Linked DNA regions of Marinomonas mediterranea MMB-1. The protein of the gene in region 2 binds, or shares a complex with, the protein of the main gene of each other region. Links are inferred from orthologs where the notes say so. Each region holds a gene or a part of one and is shown on either strand. Other genes may lie near its edges.

The links. The genes of interacting proteins can lie anywhere in the genome.
Region 1: the proteins of accD (region 2) and accC are in contact, whole or in part, in a solved structure (PDB 8UXZ), measured with the Escherichia coli proteins. The link is inferred for Marinomonas mediterranea MMB-1 from one-to-one orthologs.
Region 3: the proteins of accD (region 2) and accA are in contact, whole or in part, in a solved structure (PDB 8UXZ), measured with the Escherichia coli proteins. The link is inferred for Marinomonas mediterranea MMB-1 from one-to-one orthologs.

Annotation. Positions count from the first base shown.
Region 1 is NC_015276.1:3,392,168-3,399,635, forward strand. The notes cover bases 2,649-5,588. They hold accC (acetyl-CoA carboxylase biotin carboxylase subunit), read left to right. Parts: upstream 2,649-3,418; coding sequence 3,419-4,759; downstream 4,760-5,588. Other genes in these bases: dsbD (protein-disulfide reductase DsbD), read left to right, coding at 2,649-2,705; accB (acetyl-CoA carboxylase biotin carboxyl carrier protein), read left to right, coding at 2,951-3,397; prmA (50S ribosomal protein L11 methyltransferase), read left to right, coding at 4,935-5,588. Also shown: MARME_RS15510 (putative periplasmic lipoprotein), read right to left, coding at 1-701; more of dsbD, read left to right, coding at 789-2,648; more of prmA, read left to right, coding at 5,589-5,822; MARME_RS15535 (DUF3426 domain-containing protein), read left to right, coding at 5,852-7,201. UniProt on the Escherichia coli protein: This protein is a component of the acetyl coenzyme A carboxylase complex; first, biotin carboxylase catalyzes the carboxylation of the carrier protein and then the transcarboxylase transfers the carboxyl group to form malonyl-CoA.
Region 2 is NC_015276.1:2,267,277-2,274,782, forward strand. Bases 4,529-7,506 are described here. They hold accD (acetyl-CoA carboxylase, carboxyltransferase subunit beta), read left to right. Parts: upstream 4,529-5,573; coding sequence 5,574-6,440; downstream 6,441-7,506. Other genes in these bases: trpB (tryptophan synthase subunit beta), read left to right, coding at 4,529-4,740; trpA (tryptophan synthase subunit alpha), read left to right, coding at 4,742-5,554; folC (bifunctional tetrahydrofolate synthase/dihydrofolate synthase), read left to right, coding at 6,445-7,506. Also shown: MARME_RS10405 (FimV/HubP family polar landmark protein), read left to right, coding at 1-2,102; tRNA pseudouridine(38-40) synthase TruA, read left to right, coding at 2,095-2,907; MARME_RS10415 (phosphoribosylanthranilate isomerase), read left to right, coding at 2,909-3,532; more of trpB, read left to right, coding at 3,529-4,528.
Region 3 is NC_015276.1:1,294,503-1,302,020, forward strand. Bases 2,649-5,638 are described here. They hold accA (acetyl-CoA carboxylase carboxyl transferase subunit alpha), read left to right. Parts: upstream 2,649-3,664; coding sequence 3,665-4,612; downstream 4,613-5,638. Other genes in these bases: dnaE (DNA polymerase III subunit alpha), read left to right, coding at 2,649-3,554; tilS (tRNA lysidine(34) synthetase TilS), read left to right, coding at 4,800-5,638. Also shown: more of dnaE, read left to right, coding at 84-2,648; more of tilS, read left to right, coding at 5,639-6,095; MARME_RS21360 (EAL domain-containing protein), read left to right, coding at 6,412-7,518. UniProt on the Escherichia coli protein: Component of the acetyl coenzyme A carboxylase (ACC) complex. First, biotin carboxylase catalyzes the carboxylation of biotin on its carrier protein (BCCP) and then the CO(2) group is transferred by the carboxyltransferase to acetyl-CoA to form malonyl-CoA.

The DNA of each region.
Region 1 (7,468 bases), 1.1 Mb from region 2 along the record:
ATAGGTTGCATTTTTGCAAGAATCTCCTCTTCACTCAATCTAAATAGATTGGGAGGTAAATAGTAGCGGTTCGACACAATAGGGTTATTTCCATTTACCATGCTCGCTCTCTTACGTTTTAACTCACGCTCTTCACTGGATATTTGAGTTTCAGTCTCAGATATCAATGGATCTTGCGTGTTGACCGATTTTGCATTTTCCAAATAACGATAAGCGGTACGATATTGATGATTGGACGCCGCTGATTGCGCCCAATCTACATACGTTTCAACTATCTTAGCCAGCCCCTGTGTTGCATAGTAATTACTAGGTTCTCTTCCAAGCGCTGCCTGATAATAAAGGTTGGCGTTATCGTGTTCTGGCGTTAATAGTCGCTTTTTATCGTAGGCAACACCCGCTAAATACAGCAAGCGGTTCACTATTTCATCTTTGCTTTTTACGATTTCTCTCGACTGAGCACGTGAGTCTACATCAGCTTGAACGGCGTCACCTTCGACCGCATCAGTGGCAGTCGACTTTTCTTTATTAGAAACATCTTGATTGATCGTATCATTTTGCATTTTTTCAACAGAGATTCCGCCATTATTTCCAGAGCCTGACTCAGAAAGTACGGCAGGTTGATTCTCTTTTTGCGTCGGCGTCCCAGCACAGCCTGATAGCAATAAAGCGGTAACTAGGAAATAAAAGTACTTTTTTATCAATTTAGGTCTCTCGTATGGCAACTTTTTATCGCACTGGTAGTCTATAGTGCTGACATTAATATGAAAACTCCCACGACAATTTTTTAAATGACACACTTTTTACGTAGTATTTCTATTTTCCTTTGGCTTATCAGTGCCTCTTTTGCAAACGCATTCGACTTCGGCTCTTCTTTTGGCGCCAATAGCCGCTCAAATAATCCTGAGTTTCTGCCAGTCGAGCAAGCCTTTGTTCTCTCTGTAAACAAGAGAGGGGAGCATCTCATCGCGACCTGGGACATCCAAGATGGGTATTATCTGTACAAACATCAATTAAAACTCAAAGGCCGAGATGGTAACAAATTAACCTTTAGCAATATTCCATCGGGCACACCCAAAACTGACCCTTATTTTGGCGATGTCGAGGTCTACCATAACTCTCTTTCAGTCGATATATCACCCGTAGGTGACCTCGAAAATGGAACCGAGCTAGAAGCCTTAATTGGGTTTCAAGGGTGTGCAGAACGAGGATTGTGCTACCCGCCACAATCTTCACCTATTTATTTTACCGTAACCCAATCGGACTCTGGCGTATCGAAAGCGCCTCTCTCTATAAACAACGAGAGTACAAACGACGCAAAGGCAGAGAAACCAATTGAGCAGAACAGCCTTCAGACAAAAGCATCAACACCAGAACCCTCTATCGCGGCCAATGTTATTGACCACTTAACAAACGACTCCTGGATGGCAAGCTTAGCTATCATGTTTGGCTTAGGGTTACTTTTGTCATTGACGCCTTGTGTTCTGCCAATGATCCCGATTGTCAGTGCTATTGTAGTGGGCACCAAGTCATCTGCTTTAAAAGGTCTTGCTCTGTCAGCCGTGTATGTAATTTCAATGGCACTTACTTATGCTGCCATCGGCGCTTTGGCAGGACTTTTCGGAACACAACTAAACCTACAAGCCACCCTTCAAAGCCCCTTCATCATTTCAATCAGTGCGTTTCTTTTTCTTCTTTTAAGCTTGGCAATGTTTGGAGTTTACGAAATAAGGTTACCCGCTTTTATTACAGACCGATTGCAATCTTATTCGACTAAGCTTGAATCAAACTCTCAACGCGCTTCACTATCACAATATGCTGCCGTGGCTTTATCAGGCGTCATTGCCACGCTCATCGTGTCACCGTGTGTGTCCGCACCACTTGCAGGAGTCGTACTCTACATCAGCAGCTCAGGCGACAGTGTGTATGGCGCTGTAATGTTATTCACGATGGCGCTTGGCATGGGTGTGCCATTGCTGCTAGTCGGCTTTTTCGGGGCCAGCATCCTTCCTAAAAACGGAGATTGGCTGAACGACATCAAATCCATTATGGGATTCGGCCTGCTTGGCGTGGCTATTTGGCTGCTATCAAGATACTTAGATGGACAATTAAGTGTCTTACTCTGGGCTATCTTCTTCTTAATGCTTACTTCCTACTTCATTCATAGGTCTGTTTCAATCCAGTCTCACCCTATACGCTGGTTCTGTGCTCTCATCTCTGGTGTGATGGGCATTAGCCTTGCTATAGGTGCGTTAAGTGGTGCTCGCAATCCCATTGAGCCATTTGAAACGCTAACGAGCTCCAGTACCGCAATAACTGAAAGCCGTGACGTCCCGTACGCGGTGACCATTGGCTCACTAACAGAACTACAAAAAATAAAAATGGACTATCAAGGAAGCCCCATTGTATTGGATCTCTACGCGGACTGGTGCATTAGCTGTAAAGTAATAGAAGAAGAAATATTCAAATCGACTGACGTCATGCCATATTGGAGCCATATCAAAATAGTGCGAGTTGATGTTACTGACAATACACAAGACAACAAACAATTAATGCAACATCTGAATTTATTTGGACCGCCCTCTCTCATTTTTATAAACCGTAAAGGGCAAGAAGAAGCACAACTTAAAATCATTGGCGAACCGACTAAAACAGAGGTCATTCAGCGACTACAGTTACTCTCAACAACACAGCAAAGTTTACAGTAGATCAATTTATAACCTCAAAATATAGTTTTAGCATATTTACCGACAAAACTGGACATTTTCGCGTATTTTAACGATAATTTACGGTCAAATAACCCAGAGAAATATATCAAATTACGAATCACCGTTTAATCAAGGACGTAATTTGATGCACAAGGTAATGCCGTTCTCGACGTTAACAAAATTTACTTTAAAGCCTGATCCTTATTATTGGGCGTTTCATACAATACGACAGAAAGAGTACCATCATGGACATTCGTAAAATTAAAAAACTAATCGAGCTTCTTGAAGAATCCAACGTTTACGAAATCGAGATTAAAGAAGGCGAAGAAGCCGTTCGCATTAGTCGCGGTGGCGCTCCAGTTCAAGTTGCTACCGTTGCAGCTCCTGCTCCCGTAGCCGCTGCGCCCGCTGCAGCTCCTGCTCCCGTTGCTCAAGACGCTGCGCCTGCTGAAATTTCAGGCCATGCAGTAAAATCTCCAATGGTAGGTACTTTCTACCAAGCATCTGCTCCTGGTGCGAAAGCATTTGTTGAAGTTGGCCAGAAAGTAAATGTTGGCGACACTATTTGTATCGTTGAAGCAATGAAGATGATGAACCAAATTGAAGCGGACAAAGCAGGCACAATTGGTGCTATCTTGGCCGAAGACGGCGAACCTGTTGAATTTGATCAACCTCTTGTAACAATTGTTTAATTCACAGCTATAGGTTTTATCATGCTTGATAAGGTATTGATCGCAAACCGAGGCGAAATTGCACTTCGAATTCTTCGTGCATGTAAAGAGCTCGGTATTAAAACAGTTGCAGTACATTCAAAAATAGACCGCGACCTACTTCATGTGCGTTTGGCAGACGAAACAATTTGTATCGGCCCGAACCCATCCAAAGACAGCTACTTGAATATCCCTGCTCTAATTAGCGCCGCTGAATTGACGGATACCTCTGCTATCCACCCAGGTTATGGTTTCCTTGCTGAAAATGCAGACTTTGCAGAGCAAGTTGAAAACTCTGGCTTCACATTCATCGGACCAAAAGCAGAAACTATTCGCTTAATGGGCGATAAAGTTTCCGCTATCAAAGCCATGAAAGCAGCAGGCGTACCTACTGTACCCGGTTCAAATGGCCCTGTACCTTCTGATCCAGAAGAGTGCATAAAAATAGCGCGTGAAATTGGGTTCCCTGTGATCGTAAAAGCGGCTGCCGGTGGCGGCGGTCGAGGAATGCGAGTTGTTCACAATGAAGCAAGCCTCTTAAAGTCCATTAGTATCACTCAGTCTGAAGCAGGCTCATACTTCGGCGACAGCACGGTTTATATGGAAAAATTCCTACAAAACCCTCGCCATGTCGAAGTTCAAGTCATCGCCGATGGTCAAGGCAATGCCGTTCACCTTTATGACCGCGATTGTTCTTTACAACGCCGTCACCAAAAAGTTTTGGAAGAAGCGCCTGCGCCAATGCTTGATCCAGAATCACGAGCACAATGCCTACAAGCCTGTGTAGACGCGTGTATTAAGATTGGATATCGTGGCGCCGGCACCTTTGAATTCTTATATGAAGATGGTGGTTTCTACTTCATTGAGATGAACACTCGTGTTCAGGTAGAGCACCCTGTTACTGAAATGGTAACAGGTGTCGATATCGTCAAGGAACAGTTGCGAATTGCCTCTGGACAACCTCTTTCTATTAAACAAGAAGACGTTAAGATCAAAGGCCACGCTGTTGAAGCTCGAATCAACGCTGAAGACCCTAAAACCTTTATGCCAAGTCCCGGAAAGGTGAATTACTTCCACGCTCCCGGCGGCATGGGTGTTCGCGTAGATTCACACCTCTACAGCGGTTATTTGGTGCCACCTACCTATGACTCTATGATCGCTAAGATCATCTGTCACGCAGACAGCCGAGAGCTTGCTCTTAAACGATTGTCTGTGGCGCTTGATGAGACATTTGTAGACGGCATCAAAACGAATATCGCTCTACAGCAGGATCTTGCAACGGATCCGAACTTTATCGAAGGTGGCGTTAACATCCACTACCTTGAAAAGAAACTCGGTCTATAATTTATTGACCACTGTTGAATTACATCGTAATGTAACCAGACAGTTTGAGCTTCAAGACGCATCAAAACATAAGTTGTGATGCGTCTTTTCTATTTCCTTCTCATATACCGATTATAAACAAGCTCATTACTTCAGTCTTATATCGGGAAAAGTACACTTAGGACGATTCACTTTTATGTCTTGGCTACAGATTCGCATCCACACCACACCAGACCATGTCCCCGCTTTTGAAGATTCTCTTTTAGAATGTGGCGCTATGGTGGTGACTTTTGAAGATGTATATGATGATCCCGTCTACGAGCCTGATTTAAACACTACCCCTTTGTGGAAACACACTAAGGTCACTGGCCTATTTGAGGCTGACTCCGATATCGAACACATCCGCCCAGTGATAGAACACTGTGCTGAAAAACTAGGGCAAACAGACATCGATCTAAAAATTGAAATTCTCGAAGATAAAGACTGGATTCGAGAATGGATGGATAACTACCATCCTATCAAATTTGGAAATCGACTTTGGGTTTGTCCAACATGGCGAGAAGTGCCAGATGAAGATGCGATCACCCTGATGCTCGATCCAGGTCTAGCATTTGGAACCGGCACTCACCCAACAACGGCGCTGTGCTTGGAATGGCTAGACAGCGTTGATTGCAAAGATAAAACGATTATTGACTATGGCTGCGGCTCTGGCATTTTAGGTGTTGCAGGACTTTTACTCGGCGCTAAACAAATGATTGGTATCGATATCGACCCACAAGCCGTTGAAGCAACCCGTGCAAATGCAGAACGAAATAATATAGAATCTTCAAAATATGAAGTAAAACTTCCACCGTACGACTCCGATTTGCAAGCTGATTTAGTCGTTGCGAATATTCTAGCAGGGCCTTTGGCTGAGCTTTCCTCAACTATTTCTGCAACCGTAAAAACAGGCGGAAAACTAGCGCTTTCCGGTGTACTAGCAAATCAAGCAGAAGATGTTGTTGAAGCGTACAAGCCTTGGTTTGACATAGAAAGTGTTGTCGAAAAAGAAGAGTGGATTCGAATTGTTGCCACGAAAAAATAGCAAGATAGAAAAGGAAGGCGTTCGTCGAAATGGCTGGTAATTTCATTACTCGTTGTCCAAAATGCTCTACTGCATTTCGTGTAACCGATGATGTTTTAAAGATGGCTGCTGGAAAAGTTCGATGCGGCCAGTGCTTCCATATATTCGAAGCACAAGCAGCGACGCCCTCTGCACCACCTTCTCTTTCTAAAGCACCCTCCAATGACGACTCTACGTCAAAGACAGCAAACAATAATCAGAACTCACCTGAGCTAGCTGACTCTGGCCAACAAAAGCAACCCGCACAGAAAGACAATTCACATGCAAACAGTCCGCCTCTATTTACGGCAGCGGACGAAGAGATTGTTAACCCTAACTGGTTAAATACTCTCTTTAAAGAAGACGACCTTGAGTTAGTGAGCGAACCACCAAAGGATGACTTCAAAATTGCACCGCTCGAAAGCGAGCAGTTCAACACAGGCATATCGCAACAGGCTCGTCCTCAAGGAAACACAAGAACAAACTCTAACGATGAGCCTGCACCTTGGGAATTAGAGCTTGCTGAAATCGAAGCCAATTTAAGCAGCCCATCGACAACAAAGCGTATTTCTGGGAGCGACACTTCTCAGAGCACACTAGAACCCTCACCAGAGCCACTAGCTCGCTCAAAAAACGCACAACTCAATAGAAATGTAAGCTCACAGCCCGACCGAGCCTCTAACGAAGCTTCTGAAAACGACGAGCCTGATTATATGCAAGCCCTACATTCGCTAGCGCAAAATGTATCAGATCAGACACCAAAGTTAAGTAATGGCCAGCTCGAACTGCAAGAATCAATGAGCTCAATCGCTGCAACAAACAGCCTCGCTCAGCTTGTGGAAGAGGAGCCGACAACAACTCAGATAAAGAGCAAGCGCACGCTCCTTTGGTTCCTTGGCGTTGTAATTGGCATTGTCATATTGGCGAGCCAAGTATTGACTCACTTCTTTGATCAAGGAAGTCGTTCTGAACAATTTAGAGGACTTTATCGCACCGCGTGTACCTATATAGGGTGCGCTCTCCCAGCCTTTGAAAATGTAACTGCGATTTCTATTCAACATGTTCGAATTCAAAGCCATCCACAAAAACCAAATGCATTACTGGTCAATGCGATCATGACAAATACGAGCGCGTACGCTCAGCCTATGCCTAAAATTGCACTTGAGTTTTACGATCTAAATGGCTCACCTGTTGCCGCAAGGCTGTTCGCACCAGAGAGCTACTTACATAGAGATTTTCTCGACATAACCTACATGCCACCAAACACCCCTATTCACTTAGTTATTCCGATTGTTGACCCGGGGGCGAGTGCTGTTACGCATGAACTTAAAGTGTATTCATCGGATACAAGATCGTACTAAGCGTGTACTTTAGGCAAAGCGTGTACTTTAGGCAAAAGTCACTGGATCGCAACTGCCGAATACCATCTATCTTAATCGTGTAAGAAAGACTAATAATTGGCTAAAGAAAGACTTAGAAGCGTGCCCAACAGCCAAATCCTTCGATAAGATGCAAATAAGAACAAAAAATAGCCAATTTTTGCATTGTCAAGACTTCAAAAAAACAATTCCCATAGGTATTATTCTCGCCCGCTCGACAGAGTTACAGATCTTTAACATTTGATTCAG
Region 2 (7,506 bases):
CGCGCGTGTTATCACAACTGTCTTTTCAAGTCGCGCGAGAAAATGGCCAGCTTGTCGTTTTAGTTCAATCAGATGCACCGTTAGATGCAGATGAACTAAAGTTTGTGCTTGCGGCAAGGTGGCCTAGTGGTCAGGTTGTCAGAGAGTATCAAACACCGGTCGCAGCGTCTGCGTTAGTAGATAAAGCATCGCCAGAAGTTGTTCAATCTACTCAACAATCTCCTACATCCAGTAGAGTAAAGGCTGACACAGTACCTTTTGAGAAAGAAGGGCAGGCAGCACAGCAGTTGTCCTCTTTTGGTCAGAAGAATGTTCAGAAAGGTAATACGCTGTGGTCTATTGCGAAAGGCAATCAGACAACTAATCAGCTGACCATCTACCAAACGATGATGGCGATTCAATCGTTAAATCGTGAAGCTTTCATCGCTAACAATATTAACCTTTTAAAAGAAGGGACGGTTCTACGTCTTCCGACAGAAGAGCAGATTAAACTGTTTAATCGTACGGCTTCTAAGGAAGAGTTTGAGCGGCAGCATCAGGCTTGGGTTGCGCTCAAGCAGGCTGGTGGATTGAAATCTCTTGTTGAACGAGCTCAGCTAAACACTCAGGCTAACTCAAATACCATCCCTGCTCCCGTTGCTGATAAGGATGCTAAATTAACATTAGCATCAGGGCAGAGTGAATTACCTGAAAAAGACGCCAGTTCTAATCCAGCCGAAAGTGCCAAATTGGCAGAACTCGAAGATAAACTGTCTGCAACACAGGAAGGCCTTGATAAAGAGCTAAGAGAGAAAAAAGAGCTGTCTGGTCAGTTGAGTGAGCTCAATTCTCAGCTTGATACATTGGAGAAGCTAATCAGCCTGAAAGACAAGCAAATGGCTGAGTTGCAGCGACAATTTACAAGTGCCCAACAAGCGCTACAAGAGCAAAAGAATACAGTTGATCAGCTTTTGGAGGCAGATCAACTACGTAGGGAGCAAGCCCAAGCGGAAGCTGATTCTTGGGTGAATAAAATTTTTGGAAACCCAATCGTACTTTCAATTGGGGGCGTCGTAATGCTCCTATTGGGTTTCTTGGTCGGTATGTTGGTTAAGCGCTCAGGCAAGAAGAAGTTAGAGCAAGATACATCAATGGATGAATTTGATTTGTCTGATGCTGCAATACCTGCTGCCGCTGCGACAACTGCCGTTGCGGCAGCCAGTGCTGAAGCCGAAGAAAGTGCGCCAGAGCCAATAGATGATCCATTTGAAGAGAAAAAAGAGTTAGAGGAAGAGGATCCTTTCGCTTTTGATTTTGATACGGATGCACAAGAAGATGCTTCTGCATTTGACGAATTTGATGATGTCGATGAAGGCGTCGCGTCTGTTGATGACTTATCAACGGAAACACCTCTTGAAGATTCTCTAGATGACGAGTTTGATCCTTTGGCATCGCTTGAAGCCGAAATGGATGAGTTGGCGGATGAAGATGATGCAGAGGCTGCTGACCTTGAGGATGCATTCCCTGAGCTCGAGTCTGAGGAGGAGCAGATTCCAACAATGGATGAAGTCGCAGATGACGACGAGTTGGACGTTGGAGGGTTAGATGACTTTGATTCAGCTGGTGAAAACGAACTTGAGGAGATTGCTGACGCGTCTTCTGATATTGATGACCTGGAAGGTATAGGCGACATTTCAGAAGAGGACGAGTCTAACTCGGAAGAAGAAGAGTTTGTAAGTAATTTATTAAATGACGTTGATCAAGATGATGTCGACGAAAGCTCTGTATTTGACGAAGAGCCAAGTGACACTCTCGCACAGTCTATTGAAGAGTCCTTAGCTGAGGCTCAAAATGAAGTCTCAGAAGATGACTTGGAAATTCCTGAGTTCGGTGAAGCTGAAGCTGCTGCGGATGAAGAAGTCAGCGATGATGAAGAAAATATTGATTTCTTCGATGCAAGTGGTGATGAAGTTGCTACAAAACTCGATTTAGCACGCGCTTATATGGATATGGGCGACGAAGAGGGAGCACGTGTTATACTTGAAGATGTAATTGAAACAGGCAACGAGCAACAGGTTGCCGAGGCTGAAAGTATGATGGAGCGAATGTTCCCAAGTGAGTAAAAAGAAAGTTGTTTTAGTCGTCGAATACGATGGCTCGCGTTACAAAGGGTGGCAAGCCCAGAAATTTGATGTTGATACTGTTCAGGAAAAACTAGAATACGCATTGTCTAAAATAGCCAATCACAGCGTTGGCGTTATTTGCGCTGGGCGCACTGATGCTGGCGTTCACGCCAGCTCGCAGGTGGTTCACTTTGAAACGGCTTCAGAACGTCCTATCCGAGCGTGGACTTTAGGTGTAAATACCCATCTTCCTCCCGATATTTCGGTTGTTGCGGCGAATTATGTTGCTGATGAGTTTCATGCACGATTCAGTGCGTTGACGCGTCGTTATCGATATGTCATTTATCAGTCTGAATTCCGGCCCGCAATAATGGCAAAAGGGGTGACTTGGACCTACAAAGATTTGTCTGAGCAAAAGATGCAGCAAGCCGCTGCCTGTTTTATTGGAACTCACGACTTTTCCTCTTACCGAGCTATTGGCTGTCAAGCGCGCAGCCCTATCCGAACTGTTCTTAATTTTTCAGTTAACAAATTTGGTCAGTATATTGTGCTCGATATTCGAGCCAATGCTTTTCTGCACCATATGATTCGAAATTTTGCAGGCGTATTAATGGCGATCGGCGCGGGCGAAAAACCAGTTCAGTGGGCGAAGCAAGTTTTGGATGCTAAAGATCGAACGCAGGGAGGGGTTACGGCCCCACCCCATGGTTTATATTTTGTAGATGCTCAGTACCCAGATGAATTTGACGTTCCTAAAATTCCATTAGGTCCGCACTTTCTCCCTTTTAAAGACGAGGCGCTTTAATATGATTAGAGTAAAAATCTGTGGTATTACGAATTTAGAGGATGCCTTGTTTGCTATTGAAACTGGTGCCGATGCGATAGGCTTTGTATTTTATTCTAAAAGCCCTCGTTACATTGAACCTAATTTAGCAAACGAAATTGTCAATCAACTTCCTCCATTTATTACGCCAGTGGCGTTATTTGTCAATGCTTCTGCATCTGAGGTGGATGCGGTGGTTTCGGGAAATTCCCGTTGGGTTGTTCAATTCCATGGCGATGAATCTCCAAAAGAATGTGATTCTTACGGAGTAAGTTATATAAAAGCGTTAAGAATGAAGCCGGAACTCGATTTGCGAGTTGAGTTCGATCGCTATATTGGAGCATCAGCTATCTTGTTAGATGCTTATAAGCCTGGCGTACCAGGGGGCACAGGAGAAGTCTTTGATTGGGGGCGAATACCGAAGTCCTCAAATAACCCTATTATTTTAGCTGGGGGTCTAACGCCTAGTAATATTTCGCAGGCTGTCTCAAGTGTGTCACCTTATGCTGTTGATGTGAGTGGTGGTGTTGAGCTCGCTAAAGGAAAAAAAGATTTCGTTAAAGTAAGAGACTTTATATTTGAAGCTAAAGGTTGGAGCAAAAAGTGAGCGATAACAAATTTAATTCAGATTTGCCGGATGAAAGGGGCCGATTTGGACGTTTTGGTGGAGTGTTTGTTTCTGAGACGTTAATGTCGGCACTTGATGACCTGACTAACATGTATCAAGAATTGTCTAAGAGTGCAGAATTTCAAGCTGCCTTCGATAATGATCTTGCTCACTATGTTGGTCGTCCTTCGCCTTTGTATTTCGCCGAGCGTCTAACTGAACAGGCGGGCGGAGCGAAAATCTATCTTAAACGAGAAGATCTAAATCATACCGGCGCGCATAAAATTAACAATGCGATTGGTCAGGCGCTGCTCGCTAAGCATATGGGTAAACCTAATATTATTGCTGAGACTGGAGCGGGGCAGCATGGCGTTGCGACTGCGACGGTTGCCGCAAGACTTGGTTTAAATTGTAAGGTGTTTATGGGAGAAGAGGACATTCGACGCCAGACACTAAACGTGTATCGAATGAAGCTTCTTGGTGCTGAGGTTATTCCTGTAGATTCAGGTACTAAAACGTTAAAAGATGCGCTGAATGAAGCGATGCGTTATTGGGTAAGTAATGTTGACGATACTTTCTACATTATAGGTACTGCTGCCGGCCCGCACCCTTATCCGATGTTGGTACGAGACTTTCAAGCGATCATTGGGCGAGAAACAAAAGAACAGAGTCTCGCGCGCGAAGGTCGTTTACCGGACGCAGTTGTAGCATGTGTTGGCGGTGGGTCTAATGCAATAGGAATGTTTCATCCGTTCATTAATGATACCGAAGTCCGTATGTATGGTGTTGAACCAGGTGGGTATGGGTTGGAAACAGGGCAGCATGCTGCGCCATTGTCAGCGGGGCGACCAGGTGTTTTACATGGTAATCGTACCTACGTTATGGCCGATGATGATGGACAAATCTTGGGTACGCACTCCATATCTGCGGGTCTTGATTACCCTGGAGTGGGGCCAGAGCATGCTTGGTTGAAAGACAGTGGTCGAGCTGATTATGTTGTTATCGATGACGATGAAGCAATGGATGGTTTTCGTACGCTGACAAAGATCGAGGGCATTATGCCTGCTTTAGAATCTAGTCACGCCGTTGCTTACGGTATGAAACTTGCGAAGACAATGTCTAAAGATCAGTTTATTGTTGTGAATATATCAGGTCGTGGTGACAAAGATATACATACTGTCGCTTCATTAGATGGTGTAGAGGTCTAAAATGAGCCGAATTAATAGTTGCCTAACTGAATTGAAAGAGAAGGGGCGTAAGGCGCTTATTCCTTATGTAACCGCAGGGGATCCGTCGCCAGACTATACTGCTTCTATCATGCGTGGGTTAGTGGAAGGTGGTGCAGACATCATTGAATTAGGTATGCCTTTTTCTGATCCAATGGCTGACGGGCCTGTTATTCAGCTTGCTTGTGAAAGGGCGCTAGAGGCGGGCGCCAGTGTTAAATCCGTCTTGGCTTCTGTAAAAGAATTTCGTGCTGAAAATCAGACTACCCCTGTTGTGCTTATGGGATATCTGAATCCTATTGAATTTTATGGCTACGAGAACTTTGCCAAAGATGCAAAAGCAAGTGGTGTCGATGGTGTTTTATTAGTAGATCTGACTCCAGAAGAAGCGACAGATGTAGTAGAATACTTCCGCAGTCAGGAAATTGACCTAATTTATTTACTTTCGCCTACCACGACTATGGCGAGAGCTAAGAAAATATGTGACTTGGCGAGTGGTTATGTGTACTACGTCTCTGTAAAAGGCGTCACAGGTTCCGCAACATTAGATGTAAATAGTGTGCGTGAGCATGTTGAGAAGCTAAGAGGCGTAACAAACCTTCCTATTGGTGTTGGGTTCGGTATTAAAGACGCTGAAACAGCAGCCGCTGTTAGTCAGTGTTCGGACGGCGTAATCGTGGGAAGTGTTTTAGTTAATACAATCGCTGAGTCTAAAAACGAAGACAAAGAATATATTGCTCAAGCCTTAGAAAATGTACTAACTCCTATGCGTAATGCAATGGACCGTCAGGCTTGATTAAGTTTTGGAGAATTAAATGAGTAGCTGGTTAGATAAATTTGTTCCATCGATCGTAAGAAGCGAATCTAAGCGTGCACAGAATTCTGCTGTGCCAGAAGGCCTTTGGAAGAAATGTCCTAAATGTGACAATGTTTTATATCGTCCCGAGTTAGAAAAGAATCAGGATGTTTGTCCTAAGTGTGACCATCATATGCGCGTTAGTGCACGTCGACGTCTTGATCTGTTTTTAGATAAAGAGGGGCGCGAAGAAATTGGCGCTCATCTAGAACCGGAAGATAAACTAAAGTTTAAAGACTCTAAGCGCTATAAAGATCGTTTGTCAGCAGCTCAAAAAGCAACAGGCGAGAAAGATGCGCTTGTTGCGATGGAAGGTTCGCTAAACGGTTTGCCTGTCGTGGCCGTTGCTTTCGAGTTTAGTTTTCTAGGTGGCTCAATGGGAGCGATTGTTGGCGAGCGATTCATTCAAGCAGTTAACGTATGTTTAGAAAAACGCGTTCCACTAGTATGTTTTTCTGCCAGTGGCGGAGCACGAATGCAAGAAGCGTTAATTTCTTTGATGCAGATGGCAAAGACATCAGCAGCGCTAGAGAAGATGAAGCAGCAAGGGCTTCCTTACATCTCAGTAATGACTGACCCGGTGTTCGGAGGTGTATCTGCTTCCTTGGCGATGCTGGGCGATTTGAATGTTGCAGAACCTAACGCACTTATCGGATTTGCTGGCCCACGTGTTATCGAACAAACCGTAAGAGAGACATTGCCAGAAGGATTCCAGCGAAGTGAGTTCTTGTTGGACAAGGGCGCACTTGACATGATCATAACGCGTCATGAAATGCGTGATCGCTTACATAACATTTTGTCGATACTTACTCATAAGGTAGCGTAAATTAATGGCGGCGAAGTCATTATCGGATTGGCTCTCATATATCGAGAGTCAACACCCTTCTGAAATTGAATTGGGCTTAGATCGCGGTCTAAAAGTTCTAGCTGAGCTTGATCTAAAGCGGCCCAATAAAAAAGTCATTACAGTTGCAGGGACAAACGGTAAAGGCTCTTCTTGCGCGTTGATCACTCAATATCTCATTTCGATAGGTCGAACGGTCGGAACTTATACTTCTCCCCATTTTCTTCGTTTTAATGAGCGTGTATCCCTAAATGATCGCGAATGCAGTGATGAACTTTTAATTAACGCATTTGAAAAGATAGAAAATGCTCGAAAAGACACTCCGTTAACGTTTTTCGAATTTTCTACTCTTGCCGCTCTGTTGATATTTTCTGAGCTAGAGCTTGATTATTGGGTGCTCGAAGTAGGATTAGGTGGTCGTTTGGATTCGGTTAATATGATAGATACAGATTTGGCTGTTGTGACGTCAATATCATTAGATCATACCGATTGGCTAGGTGATTCACTGGACGTTATAGCCCGAGAAAAAGCAGGTATAGCTCGATCTAGCAAACCTTTGGTGTCGGGTGTTGTTAACCCTCCAAGTAGTATTTCTGAGGTGGCGCAAGCACTTAATGCGCCTCTATATCAAAAAGGCTGCGACTTTGCTTATGCAATAGACGATGGGCAGTACTGGTCTTGGAGCTCTGAAAAGGCTCAGTATTCGAATTTGCCGCGGCCTAAGTTGCCAATTGAAAATGCAGCTACCGTAATTCAAGCCCTTATGCTGCTCGACGAAGGTGTAAGCCAAGCTCAGTTGGAAGCTTTATTTTCTAACGCAACACTGAAAGGGCGCTTTGAACTAGTTGAGAAAGATCCGTTTGTTTATATCGATGTTGCTCACAACCCAGAAGCGGCAAATGAGCTGAAGAGTCGTGTGTCGCAATTCGACAAAAAACCGATTGCCGTAATAGGTATGTTGAAAGACAAAGATATTGCGAGTGTTCTCGATATATTAAAAGACGCCTTTCAGTCCTGGAAAGTATGCAGTTTAAACGTTCCTCGCGGA
Region 3 (7,518 bases), 970 kb from region 2 along the record:
CGAGTGTGACTGACCGCAAGGCCAGCGTATTTTTGTCAGTGAATATGATATATATCTGAACTATTTTTTTTAAGGTAGGTTAAATGTCTTCTTTTATACACCTAAGGCTACATACAGAGTTTTCTCTTGTAGATGGCCTAGTTAAAGTTAAAGGGCTGCTTGGTGAAACTGAAGCTCAAAAAATGCCTGCTGTTGCGATCACTGATGAAAATAACCTGTGTGGTTTTGTCCGTTTCTACAAAGGTGCAATGGACAAAGGCATTAAACCAATTTGTGGCGCGGATGTCATTTTAGAAGAGCAGGGAGAGGTAGAAGTCCGCACTCGTCTTACTTTGTTGGCAATGTCGAATAAAGGTTATAAAAATGTCATAGAAGTTATTTCTAAAGGCTATCAGCTAGGGCAGCATGAAGGTCGGCCAATTGTACAAAGAGCTTGGGTTGAGGAACATAGTGAAGATGTAATCGCCCTGTCGGGAGGCGTTCAAGGGGATATTGGCTTCCTTTTGAGTAAATACAAAACGGAAGAGGCAAAAAAATACCTAGACTACTGGATGTCTGTTTTTCCTGATCGTTTTTATTTAGAAATGGAACGTACCGCGAGGGCGGGAGAAGAAGACTATATTCATACCGTTATTCCGCTAGCGTCGGAAGCCTCTTGTCCTGTTGTGGCAACAAATGACGTGCGTTTTTTGAAAAAAGAGGATTTTGAGGCACATGAAGCGCGAGTATGTATTCACGATAGTGTTACGTTAGATGATCCTCGCCGAAAGCGTCGCTATTCCGAAGAGCAGTACTTCAAAAGTGCGGCTGAGATGGAAGCTGTTTTCGAAGACATTCCTGAAGCTCTTGAGAATACGGTGGAAATCGCAAAACGCTGTAATGTTGACGTTTTGTTGGGTAAGTACTTCCTCCCAGATTACCCCGTGCCTGATGGCATGACAATGGATGACTTTTTTAATGAGCTTTCTCATAAAGGTCTGCAAGACCGTTTAGAGGTCCTTATCAAAAAAGATGGCGACCGTATCGCCAACAGAAGACAAGAATACCTTGATCGACTTGATTTTGAGCTCAACATTATTAATCAGATGGGGTTTCCTGGTTACTTCCTGATCGTAATGGATTTCATTCAATGGGCTAAGGACAATGATATTCCTGTAGGCCCAGGACGGGGTTCTGGTGCTGGATCTTTAGTTGCATATGCGCTTAAAATCACGGATCTAGATCCGTTGGAATACGATCTTCTTTTCGAACGATTCTTGAACCCAGAACGTGTTTCTATGCCTGACTTTGATATCGACTTTTGTATGGAAAATCGAGACAAGGTTATTGATTATGTTGCGCGTACGTACGGTCGTGATGCGGTATCTCAAATTATTACCTTTGGTGCGATGGCGGCTAAGGCGGTGGTTCGTGACGTTGCTCGTGTTCAAGGTAAGCCTTACAGCCTAGGTGATAAACTATCTAAATTGATACCGTTTGAAATTGGTATGACCTTGAAAAAGGCGCTAGAAGAAGAACCTGCGTTAGTTGAGTTTATTGAAGGTGATGAAGAGGCTGCCGACGTAATGGAAATGGCCTTTTCTCTTGAAGGCGTTGTTCGTAACTTTGGTAAACATGCGGGTGGTGTGGTTATCGCGCCAACCAAATTAACGGATTTTGCGCCGCTCTATTGTGAAGAAGATGGTAGCGGTTTGGTCACCCAATATGACAAAAACGATGTTGAGGAAGCGGGTCTCGTTAAGTTCGACTTCTTAGGACTAAAAACGCTAACTGTTGTAGATTGGGCGCTGGGTAATATTAATGCACTTCACGCCAAAGAAGGTAAGCCGCCACTTGATATCGCTTTAATAGATCTTGAGGACAAATCCACCTACGATCTGTTACAACGCGCTGAGACGACCGCGGTATTTCAGCTGGAATCGCGAGGAATGAAAGAGCTGATTAAAAAGCTTTTGCCATCACGATTCGAAGATATTATCGCATTGGTTGCCTTGTATCGTCCGGGGCCATTGGGGTCGGGCATGGTGGACGACTTTATAAACCGTAAGCACGGACGCGCAGAGCTGGCGTTTCCGCATCCAGACTATCAACATGATGACCTCATTCCTGTGCTGGAACCCACCTATGGCATTATCTTGTATCAAGAACAGGTAATGCAGATTGCGCAGGTATTGGCAAAGTTCTCGCTTGGTGGAGCAGACTTGCTTCGTCGAGCAATGGGTAAGAAAAAGCCTGAAGTAATGGCAGAGCAGCGCCTGATTTTTATGGAAGGCGCAGCAAAAAATAATATTGATAAAGACCTTGGCGGTAACATCTTCGATTTGATGGAGAAGTTTGCTGGATACGGTTTTAACAAATCTCACTCCGCCGCTTATGCTTTGGTGTCGTATCAGACAGCATGGTTAAAAAATCATTACCCTGCGCCGTTTATGGCGGCGGTACTTTCTGCCGATATGCAGAATACCGATAAGATCGTTATTTTCATTGAAGAGTGTCGGGCTATGAAGCTGACACTTGAGCTTCCTAACGTGAATGAGTCGGTTTATAAATTTACCGTTAACGAAGCCGGTGCTGTTGTTTATGGCTTAGGTGCCATTAAAGGGGTGGGCGAGGGGCCAATTGAAGCGATTGTTGAAGCTAGACAAGACGGCCCGTTCGAACACATTTTCGATTTCTGTCAGCGTGTGGGTCGAAAAGTAAATAAACGTGTTATGGAAGCATTGGTCCGCTCTGGCGCATTTGACACGATCGGCCCAAATAGAGCGACATTGTTTGCAAGCATTGATGAGGCACTAAAACGTGCTGATCAAAATGCTAAAAACGAAGATGCAGGCATGATGGATTTATTTGGCGTCGCCGTCGAAGAGTCTACTGAAAACGCCTATGACGAGATAGGCATTCAACATGAGTGGGCTGGCCGTCAGCGCCTAGACGGCGAAAAGGATACATTAGGTCTTTATGTGACGGGTCACCCAATCGACGACTATGAAAAAGAACTTCGTCGCTTTGTTCGTTCTAGAATTGTTGATATTCAGCCTAAGCGCGATACTCAAGTATTGGCTGGTTTGATTGTAGATATGCGTGTTACTAAGAGTAAGCGTGGCGGAAATATTGCCTTCATGACATTGGATGACCGTTCTGCTCGAATAGAAGTAACGGTTTTTCCTGATAACTATGAGACGTTTAAAAGCGTGATGTTGGCTGACGAAGTTGTTGTAGTTGAAGGTGAAGTCAGTATTGACGAATTCCGAGGCGGTCAAAAGGTGATTGCTCGCAATGTGTTGAGTATGGCTCAGGCGCGTGTTCGATATGTTGAGGCGCTTCGAATTGATTGGAAAGAAACGAATATTACACCGTCAGATATTGCCCAACTGGCGCAAAAGATGGCACCGTATAAGGGGGATGGATGTGATGTTGTTATTGGTTTCGACACAGATCAGGCTCTTGGTGATGTTCGTCTGGGGCCCGCGTGGAAAATTCGCCCAGATGATGAATTAATTCACGAGTTACAGAAACAATACGGTAAACAAAATGTGCAGTTGGTGTATACTTAGCCCCATTTTAGAATTTCTATAATACGCACAGCGGATATCGCGTGTGAAAAGGGTGCTTGTGAAGCGGGTATCCGATAAAATTACGACAAACAAATAGTAGTGTATTTATAATGAATCTAGATTATTTACCTTTTGAGCAGCCGATTGCTGAGCTCGAACAGAAAATTGAAGAGTTACGATTGGTCGGAAACGACAATGAGCTGAATATTAGTGATGAGATCAGTCGTTTAGAAGATAAAAAGATCGCATTGACTCAGAGTTTATTTAGTAATCTTGGCGCATGGGAAGTTTCACAATTAGCTCGTCACCCAAAGCGCCCTTACACGTTAGATTACATTAAACACGCTTTCACTGATTTTGAGGAAATGCACGGCGACCGTCATTATGCGGATGATCGCGCCATTGTTGGTGGTATCGCTCGTCTAGATGGCCGTCCTGTTATGGTTATCGGGCATCAGAAAGGTCGTGAAGTTAAAGAGAAAGTCTTGCGCAACTTTGGTATGCCTCGCCCTGAGGGATATAGAAAAGCATTGCGTTTGATGGAGACGGCTGAACGTTTCAAAATGCCAATAGTGACATTGATTGACACACCTGGAGCCTACCCTGGCATTGGTGCCGAGGAACGTGGTCAAAGTGAAGCCATTGCATACAATTTAGCGGTCATGTCTCGACTTAAAACACCTATTATTTCGACGGTAATCGGCGAAGGTGGTTCTGGTGGCGCATTGGCTATCGGTGTGTGTGACGAGCTTATGATGCTTCAATACGGCACTTACTCTGTTATTTCTCCGGAAGGTTGCGCATCCATTCTTTGGAAAAGTGCTGAGCGTGCATCGGACGCAGCGAAAGCAATGGGCATTACCGCTGACAGATTGAAAGAGCTTGGGCTGGTGGATACTATTATCCAGGAGCCTCTTGGTGGCGCTCATATCAATCATGAATCTATTGCACAGAGTTACAAAGAGAACGTACTAGAAGCGTTAGACAGAATGGAAGCTTTGTCTGAAGATGAACTTCTTGAACGCCGCTACAAGCGACTTATGGCATACGGGCTTTAATACAACTGAGATCTTTGCACGACGACAGCATGCAAAGGCTTAAAGCTCAGTAGTCTAGCTTTTCATATTTAGTAGGATTGCTAGTCGGTTTGTCTTTTGAAAACCTCTCATTTACTCTGATATAGAGAACAAATGAGAGGTTTTTTTGTGTTTTTCTCTGGAGCAATTAAATTTTTGGTTGGGTTGAATGGCTGTGTTGACGCTGGATCTTAATGCTTTAAAGCAATTTTTACCGAGAGAAAACAATCGTGCCGTAACGATTTGGGTTGCCTATAGCGGCGGTTTGGATTCTGAAGCATTATTGCATTTGGTTGCGTCAGAGTTGGAATCAATCGAGTCTTTGTATAAAGGTATTCGGTTAAGCGCGATTCATGTTCATCATGGCGTGAGCGAACATGCAGATTCATGGGTGGAGCATTGTAAAACATCGTGCGCGGCGTTAGGAATTCCACTCATTGTCGAAAAGGTAGTGATCGAGGGCGTTGCATCGTTTGAAAACGCTGCCAGAGAGGCGCGATATGAAGTCTTTAGAAAACACCTTCAAATGAATGATATTCTTCTTCAAGCCCATCATGCCAATGATCAAGCAGAAACCGTATTGTTTCGTTTGGAACGTGGTACTGGCTTGAAGGGTCTTGGTGGCATCCCATCTAGTCGTCCTCTAGCGGATGCTATTATTTATCGTCCTTTGCTCAATTGTTCTAGGTTTCATATCGAACAGTATGCCTATTCATGCAATTTGAAGTGGATTGAAGACGAGTCCAATCAAGATCAGGCTTATCGACGGAATTTTTTACGACATAGCGTGATCAACCCATGGCAAAATAATAATCCAGATATCTCGATTAGGTTGGCGGCCAATGCGTCACGTATTCAAAAAGAATGGCAGGTAGTGTCTCGTTTAGTCGGTCAAGCGCTAAACTCTATGTGTAACGACGACGGTAGTCTGGACTTGAACTTATTACCTGAAGATGAACAGAGTTATTGGATTTCTGCGTATTTAAATAAAAAGAACATTTCTTTTACGTCCCCTCAAACACAGGCTCTGATGGGCATGTTGTTTTCGAATGTTGGAAAACAGCCAGAATATGTGGGAGCGTATTTTCGGCTAGCGAGAAGGGCCCATCGCTTGTACGTATTACCATTAGATAGGGCGCCGCTTCTAGGCAAGTTAACGCCTAACGAATGGTTCAATTGTGCATTCGGGCGTATCAAGGTAACTTGCGCCTTAGAACGTGGAGAAAGTCCGTTAGAGCTTAGAGAAAGGCCGAAAGGACAGGTGCTTGAATTGAAAAATGGATTACATCGCCCCCTTAAAAAATGGCTTCATGATCAGAAAATACCAACGTGGTGGCGAGATCATCTGCCTTACATATATCAAGAGGGTACACTCGTTGCGATTGGCGACCTATGGTGTCACCCCGATTGGAACGGCGCACTAATATGGGAAAAAGGAACAGATCTTATCTTTTGCTCTGATTGATATAGTTGTTTCAAACTTGTCTGTTTATAAAATGTACCACTTCAATTGCGGCATTTCTCACCTTTCTAGCAGATTTAAGTCGACGTTCTTATTTTGAACGCGTTTTCTCTTCGCATCTTTTTGCTACAGATGGTCTTCTAAAAATACATCTTGTTACCGTCACTATACGACATCATAACATCGGAATTCTAAGTGTCTATCTAGACTATCAGAGCAATTCAATTAGTAAGATCGTTAGAACTGGCTGCGCCTCAATCAAAAACATTGTTTAGATACCGTCTTACTCATTGAGTTATCCAAACTATGAGGTAAAGCTTTGATATATCACGTTCAATCCATTACTCGGCGACTAAAATTTAAAGCAATGGTGGCTTTAACGGCGATAGTGAGCATCATCGCTGCCGTTGGCTGGTTCGGCGTCAACCTTAGTAATACCGTTTTTACGTCCGTTTCAGTGACGACAGAAACACATTTGCCTTTGTTGACCAAAACGATCAGTGCCACGAACGCGATGTACGACTTAAATACCAGCTCGCTGAATTTGCTCAGAGCGTGTGAAGCTGCTGATGGCTCCCATCGAAATTTACCCGAAGATCATGTCGAAAAAGATTTACTTACCATGACTAAGCTTTCTGATTTCTTAGGAATGTTAGGGCTCTCTGAACATCAGCGTAAGCTAAAGTCGGCGATTATGGAATCTCGAAGTGCGTTTGAAGACCTTGCGAATATTTGTGATATTCAAACGAAGTTGCAACAGGGTTTTTCTAAGCAGCTTAAAGAGGTTCTCGAACAGGCAAACGTCATGCTTGGCCAATTGGAGTTGGAAAAAGCGTCCCACAATAGCGCTGTTAATTTAAATAAGGAGTCTTGGGTCTATGTAGAGGAATTGGTTTTGTTGGAGCTAATAACGAGTGAAATAAAGCACATTGTTCAACGACTCCGTGAACATTCTCATTCTGCAGCCTTAGTTTACTCAGGGAACAATGTGGTTGAGCAAAATGAAATCAGTTTAGAAAGGTTAAATAAGTATTTAAATGCGGCATCGTCCAATGGGCCGTCGGTACAAATTGATACCGAATTAAGTCATGATATTTTTACGCAGCTCTATGAGTTTTCGAACGCTCTTTCATCTAGAAACGGGCTTCATGATATATGGCGGCGCACAAACTTGTTTTATTCTGGCACTTCTATCACGCGTTTAGCGATTTCTCGAACCGGATTGGCATTATCTTCTGTGCTGAGTGGTGTCGAAGAAGAGGCTAGAGCGCGTTATCAGGTTGCTCGTCAAAGTACTTACGATACGCTTGAGCAGTCTAAACAGTCTCTTATTTTTATTACTGCTGTGCCCGTTTTTGTCTTACTTGGCCTCGGAATACTTTTGTCTTTGCGTTTGATTCAGCCGATCGAAAGTCTAACAAAGTTT